DNA from 2 places in the Thauera sp. GDN1 genome. Region 1 is predicted to be linked to the other one. Evidence: predicted binding sites of a transcription regulator. Region 1 holds the regulator's gene; the other holds the start of a gene.
What was found. Region 1 encodes sigma-54, which starts transcription at its own class of promoters, with help from an activator protein. Its sites were predicted from a motif close to TGGCACGCTTNCTGCTNA; they were not measured.
Positions count from the first base shown of each region.

Region 2: a site for sigma-54 is predicted at 2,033-2,050, ahead of CKCBHOJB_RS12690 (PEP-CTERM sorting domain-containing protein). Genes of this name have one in related genera too.

Region 1 covers NZ_CP097870.1:3,524,487-3,527,998, forward strand. The annotation lists gene lptB (LPS export ABC transporter ATP-binding protein) at 1-650, shown strand, start outside; gene CKCBHOJB_RS16195 (RNA polymerase factor sigma-54) at 672-2,129, shown strand; gene raiA (ribosome-associated translation inhibitor RaiA) at 2,147-2,470, shown strand; gene ptsN (PTS IIA-like nitrogen regulatory protein PtsN) at 2,607-3,092, shown strand; gene hprK (HPr(Ser) kinase/phosphatase) at 3,061-3,512, shown strand, end outside.
Region 2 covers NZ_CP097870.1:2,771,501-2,775,012, reverse strand. The annotation lists gene CKCBHOJB_RS12710 (DUF1330 domain-containing protein) at 1-19, shown strand, start outside; gene CKCBHOJB_RS12705 (ABC transporter permease) at 134-838, shown strand; gene CKCBHOJB_RS12700 (ATP-binding cassette domain-containing protein) at 847-1,572, shown strand; gene CKCBHOJB_RS12695 (hypothetical protein) at 1,569-1,796, shown strand; gene CKCBHOJB_RS12690 (PEP-CTERM sorting domain-containing protein) at 2,085-2,750, shown strand; gene moaC (cyclic pyranopterin monophosphate synthase MoaC) at 2,824-3,312, opposite strand; gene CKCBHOJB_RS12680 (M48 family metalloprotease) at 3,471-3,512, shown strand, end outside.

The sequences.
Region 1 (3,512 bases):
AGGTGGGCTCGGGCGAGGTCGTCGGCCTGCTCGGCCCCAATGGCGCCGGCAAGACCACCTGCTTCTACATGATCGTCGGCCTGGTGCGTGCCGACGGCGGCCAGATCGGCCTCGACGGCAAGGACCTGACCCACCTGCCGATCCACGCCCGCGCGCGCCTGGGCCTGTCCTACCTGCCGCAGGAAATGAGCGTGTTCCGCAAGCTCACCGTGGCCGAGAACATCCAGGCCGTGCTCGAGCTGCAGGGCCTCGACAAGCGCCAGGTCGGCGAGCGCCTGGACGAGCTGCTGCACGAGCTCGGCATCCACCACCTGCGCAACAACACCGCCATCTCGCTGTCGGGCGGCGAGCGCCGGCGCTGCGAGATCGCCCGCGCGCTGGCCACCGATCCGCGCCTGATCCTGCTCGACGAACCCTTCGCCGGTGTCGACCCGATCGCGGTGATCGACATCCAGAAGATCATCCGCTTCCTGAAGGAACGCGGCATCGGCGTGCTGATCACCGACCACAACGTGCGCGAGACGCTCGGCATCTGCGACCGCGCCTACATCATCAGCGAGGGCCGCGTGCTGGCCAGCGGCCAGCCCGGCGAGATCATCGAGAACGAGCGCGTGCGCCAGGTCTATCTCGGCGAACACTTCCGCCTCTGAGGGCGCGCACCGAAAATCGCGATGAAGCCCAGCCTCCAGCTCAAGCTCTCCCAGCACCTCACGCTGACGCCGCAGCTGCAGCAGTCGATCAAGCTGCTGCAGTTGTCGACGATCGAGCTGAACCAGGAGATCGAGCGCATCCTCGTCGACAACCCGATGCTCGAGCGCGAGGACGGCGACGGCTCGGACTTCGCGCCCGCGCCGCCCGCGGGCAGCCCGCCCGAGCGCGAGCAGGCCCAGGAAGCCGCAGCCGAACCGCCGGCCGGCGAGGGCGAGCGCCGCGAAGGCGGCGAAGGCAGCAGCGAGGACGAGGGCATCGACTGGTCCAATGTCGGCACCGGCGCCTCGAGCCGCAGCGAGGGCGACGACGACGACGTCGACTACCAGGACCTGCAGGCTTCGGGCATCTCGCTGCGCGAGCACCTCGACCAGCAGGTCGCCCTGTCCCAGCTTTCCGATCGCGACCGCGCGCTGGTGCGCTTCGTGATCGAGGCCCTGGACGACGACGGCTACCTGCACCAGCCGCTCGAGGAGCTGCTGCAGCTGCTGCCCCCGGAATCCGAGGTCGACCTCGACGAGCTGACGATCGCGCTGCATCACGTGCACAACCTCGAGCCGATCGGCGTCGGCGCCCGCAGCCCGCAGGAATGCCTGGCCCTGCAGCTGCGCGCCCTGCCGCCGGACCCGATCCGCACGCTCGCCCTCGAGATCGTCACCCGCCACCTCGAGCTGCTCGCCGATCGCAACTTCGCCAAGCTCAAGAAACTCACCGGCTGCGACGACGACGAGCTGCGCGCCGCCCAGGCCCTGATCTGCAGCCTCGACCCGCATCCGGGCTCGCGCTACTCCAATGCCGAGACGCGCTACGTGCTGCCCGACGTCGTCGTGCGCAAGCTGCGCGGGCGGTGGACCGTGAGCCTCAACCAGGAGGCGATGCCGCGCCTGCGCATCAACCGCCTCTATGCCAGCCTGCTGCAGCAGAACCGTGCCCAGGGCGGCGGCCTGAGCGGTCAGCTGCAGGAAGCGCGCTGGCTGATCCGCAACGTGCAGCAGCGTTTCGACACCATCCTGCGCGTGTCTCAGGCCATCGTTGACCAGCAGCGGCAGTTCTTCGATCATGGGGACGTGGCGATGCGGCCACTCACCCTCCGGGAGATCGCAGACCAGCTCGAGCTGCACGAATCCACCGTATCGCGCGTCACCACGCAGAAGTACATGGCGACCCCGCGCGGCGTATTCGAACTCAAGTATTTCTTCGGCAGTCACGTCGCCACCGATACCGGTGGAGCGGCATCCTCGACGGCGATTCGCGCGCTGATTCGCCAGCTGGTGGATGCGGAAGACAGCAAAAAGCCGCTGTCCGACGCCAAGATTGCAGAAATTCTGGGCCAGCAGGGTATCGTGGTCGCGCGGCGAACGATCGCCAAATACCGCGAATCCCTCAATATCCCGCCGGTCAGTCTGCGCAAGTCCCTCTGACAACAACAGGAGTTACCATGAACCTGAACATCACCGGGCGTCACGTCGAAGTCACCCCCGCCATCCGCGACTACGTGACTTCCAAGCTCGACCGCGTCATCCGCCACTTCGACAACGTCACCAGCGTCGGCGTGATCCTGTCGGTCGAAAAGCTCAAGCAGAAGGCCGAAGTCACCCTGCACGTGCGTGGCAAGGACATCTTCGTCGAGAGCGACGATGCCGACCTCTACGCGGCCATCGACGCCATGACCGACAAGCTCGACCGCCAGGTCCAGAAGTACAAGCAGAAGCAGTCGGACCACAACCACGAGACGCTCAAGCACCAGGAACCGGAAGCCTGACGCCTTCGTTACAGCCCCGTGTCCGGGGTGTGGTTATAATGCGCGCGTTTTCACGACGCGACTGCCACGCGCCCCGGACCGGCTGCCCACACTGCGTGGCATCGGCACAAGGGGCGCAGCGCGAGCCCACCAGCGAATGAGCCTCATATCCCAACTCCTGCCACTGTCCAACGTGGTGGTCGATCTCGACGCGAGCAGCAAGAAGCGCGTCTTCGAACAGGCCGGACTGCTGTTCGAGAACAACCAGGGCATCGCCCGCAGTACCGTCTTCGACAGTCTCTTCACCCGCGAGCGCCTCGGCTCCACCGGGCTGGGACAGGGCATCGCGATCCCGCACGGCCGCATCAAGGGCTTGAAGGACGCCGCCGGCGCCTTCCTGCGCCTCGCGGCCCCGGTCCAGTTCGACGCCCCCGACGGCCGCCCGGTCAACATGCTGTTCGTGCTGCTGGTACCCGAGCAGGCCAACGAAACCCACCTCCAGCTGCTGTCCGAGCTCGCGCAGATGTTCAGCGACCGCGAATTCCGCGAGGCGCTGCAGAACGCGCCGGACGCGGCCCACATCCACCGCATGTTCCTGACCTGGGGCGCCGATGCGGCAGACCAGCGTAGCGCGGCTGTATGAGGCCCATCGCGAAAGCCTGAGCCTGACCCACGTCAGCGGGAACCTCGACGCGCGCCTGTCGGTGGGCGACGAGCAGATCTGGCCCGCCGACCTGATCGGCCACCTCAACCTGATCCACCCGACGCGGCTGCAGATCCTCGGCACCGCCGAGCTCGCGTGGGCGCAGCGCCAGTCCAACGAGAAGGTCGCGCGCCACCTCAACGAGATCCTCTCCGCCCGCCCGCCGGCGATCATCGTCGCCGACGGCTGCGAGGTGCCGAACATCATCCACGGCATCTGCGAAGCCCACGACGTCGCGCTGTTCACCGCGCGCCACCCCTCGGCGAGCGTCATCGACCACCTGCGCCTGTACCTGTCGCGCGAGCTCGCCGAGAAGACCTCGCTGCACGGCGTGTTCATGGACGTGCTCGGACTGGGCGT
Region 2 (3,512 bases), 750 kb from region 1:
GCTGTCCTACGAGAGCTAGGCGGGGGCGTCCCGCCGCGCCGTCCTCCAGACGGGGGACCGGGCGTTGCTGCCCTTCGGCTCATCCGCCTGCCATGCTCCGGCCGGCGCCGCGTTTCGGGTATGCTCCCCGCCGATGTCCGCCTTCGCCGCCACCTTCTCCGAAGCCATTTCGCTGCTCGCCAGATTCGACCACACCGTGGCGGAGATCGTGGTGCTGTCCCTGCAGGTCAGCGGCGGCGCGGTGGTGCTGGGCACACTGATCGGGTTGCCGCTGGGCGCCTGCATCGCGGTCGGACGTTTCCCGGGCAAGAACGCGCTGTCGGTGCTGGTCAATGGATTGATGGGCCTGCCCTCGGTCGTTGTGGGCGTGGTGGTGTATCTGCTGCTGTCGCGCTCGGGGCCGTTCGGCGGCTTCGGGCTGCTGTACACGCCGCTGGCGATGATCGTCGCCCAGACCCTGCTGGTCGTGCCGCTGATGGCGGCGATCACCCGCCAGGTGGTGGAGGACGTGTGGCAGCGCTACGCCGAGGAGCTGCAGCTGATGCGCTTCTCATGGTGGGACAGCGTGACCACGCTGCTCTACGACTGCCGCCACTCGCTGGTGGTCGCGGTGCTCGCGGGCCTCGGGCGGGCGATGAGCGAGGTGGGGGCGGTGATGATCGTGGGCGGCAACATCGATCGCGCGACCCGGGTGATGACGACCGCGATCGCGCTCGAGACCAGCAAGGGCGACCTAGCGCTGGCGATCGCACTCGGCATGGTGCTGATCGTGATCATCCTGGCGCTGAACGCATTCGCCTTCGTGCTGCGCCACTGGGCGATGCGGCGTTACGGCTGAGGCGGACGATGGCGATCTTTCCCCTGTGCATCCGCGACCTGCGTTACCGGCCCAACGGCCGCGAGGTGCTGGCCGGGATCGATCTGGAACTGGGCGACGAGGGCATCACGCTGGTGCTGGGGCCCAACGGCGCGGGCAAGAGCGTGCTGCTGCGCACGATCTGCGGCCTGGTGCAGCCGAGTTCGGGCAGCATGGTCTGGGGATCGGAACAGGGCGCTCGGCCGGCGCAGGGCGTGATGATGGTGTTCCAGCGCCCGATGATGCTGCGCGCCTCGGTGCTGCACAACGTGGCCCTCGGCCTCAAGCCCTTCGACCTGCCGCGGCGCGAGCGCGCAAGGCGCGCGCTGGCGATGCTCGAGCGCATCGGCCTGGCCGACCGTGCCGGCGACAGCGCGCGCCTGCTTTCCGGCGGCGAGCAGCAGCGCCTTGCGCTGGCGCGCGCGTGGCTGACCAGGCCTCGCCTGCTGCTGCTCGACGAGCCCACCGCCAGCCTGGACCCGTCGGCGAGCGCGGCGGTCGAGCGCATCATCCGCGAGATCCGTACCGATGGCACACGCATCCTGATGGTGACCCACAACCTCGGCCAGGCGACGCGCCTGGGCGACGACATCGTGTTCATGTCCGCCGGCCGGGTGTGCGAGCACACCGCGGTGCAGCCCTTCTTCGCGCGCCCGCGCTCCGAGGAGGCGCGCCTCTTCATCCAGGGCGAGCTGCCGTGGCGGATGAGGCTGTGAGCCGTCGCCGCGTGCCGCTGTCGGCGGTGGTGCTGTTCGTGCTGGCCGGGCTGAGCCTGGTGCCGGCGCTGATCTGCTTCGCCGGCGAAGGGGCTCGCCTGCATCCGGCGCTCGCCGACCCCATGGCCGGCCTCGCCTTCCTGGTGTCGGCGATCGCGCTCGCCGGTTCGGGGGCGTTTCCGCTCGTCTTCGCCCGTCTTGTGCGACGGGACGGTGGCGAGTAGGGGCGGAGTGTCGGAATTTCTTACGCTCGCGATCAGCGAATCCGATTGCAGCGGAGCGTTCTGGGGCGTTTTCGGTTCTGCGCCGTGATTTATGTCACACATGCCGGCCGAGCGCTTTGTCATTCTCGGCGGAGTTATTGCCCAGCTTGGGTTTCAGCAGGGTGAACTGTCGGTATTTCTTACACTCCGACGTCATGCGATCACGTGCCCGTATTATTCGCACGGGTTTGGCGGGGTGGCACGGGCGTTGCTTTGGGATAAGTGCCGTGAATGGGCCGAGAGGATGACATGAAAAAGAACACGCTCGTGGTGCTTGCGCTCGGACTGCTGGGGTCCGCCGCGGTCGCGGCACCCGTCCCGGTGCAAGTGACCGACGTCGCGGCCATCGGCAACGACAATCCGATCGGCAACGGCTCCACCCTGATCGCTGACGGCCTCTATCCGGTCGAGGGGAGCCCGTGGAATGGCCAGGAGAGCGCCTACTGGAAGGGCAACGGCAAGTCCATCACGCTGAGCTTCGACCAGGTGTACGAGCTTCATGACCTGGTGCTGTCGGTGGATGGCAACGACAGCTATCTTGTCGAGATCTCGAGCGACAGCATTTCCTGGTCGCAGTTGCTGCTGGTGCCCTTGGGGTGGGCCGGGGACGCCAGAGGGATGCAGACCCTGGACAGCCGTGCTGACACGTTCGATGGCTGGCTGTCTTCCGTCGGCGCGACCGACTTCGCGCCCGTCCTCGCGCGCCATGCGCGCATCAGTGCGGTCGGCGGCGACAACAGGTATGCGGTGGGCGAACTGGCCTTCTTCGGCATGCCCAGGCCGACGGCCCCGACGGGCGGGAATGGACCCGCGGAACAGGAGGCCGAGGTCATCCCTGTCCCCGAGCCGGGCATCCTGACCTTGCTGGCGGCGGGCCTGCTGAGTGCGGCCTTCGGTCTCCGGCGCCGCGCCTGATCAGGATGCCGACGCCTGCGGGCGTCGGGGCGTCGGGCAGTGGAACGCATCGGGGGGCACGATGCCCACGCGCTCAGGCCTTCCAGTGCCCCGACTTGCCCCCCAGCTTCTCCAGCAGCTGGATGCCCTCCATGCGCATGCCGCGATCGACCGCCTTGCACATGTCATAGATCGTGAGCAGGCCGACGTTCACCGCGGTCAGCGCCTCCATCTCCACCCCGGTACGGCCGACGGTTTCCGCGGTCACGGTGCAGCGGATGGCCGATTCGGCCTCGTCCAGATCGAACTCCACCGCCACCCGGGTGAGCGGGATCGGGTGGCAGAGGGGGATCAGTTCGCTGGTGCGCTTCGAGCCCTGAATGGCGGCGATGCGCGCGATGCCGAGCACGTCGCCCTTTTTCGCGCTGCCGGATTTCACCATCGCGAAGGTGGCGGGGAGCATCACGATGCGGCCGGTGGCCACGGCGACGCGGCGCGTCTCGGCCTTGGCGCCGACGTCGACCATGTGGGCCTGGCCGTCGGCGTCGAAATGGGTGAGGGGATTCGGGGTCGAGGAGGACATGGCTTCATGGGCGGGCGCCGGCAGATGAGCCGGAGCCGGGTCGGAAAGCGGGTTGGCGGGACTGGCCGCGGCGGTCGGGATGCACGCGCCGGCACGTCGCTACAGATCGATACACCCGGGCGGGAACACTGCCGGAGCGGCGGGTATCATAGCACCCGATGATGCGCCGACCTCTCGCCCTGCTGCTCAGCCTGGCGCTG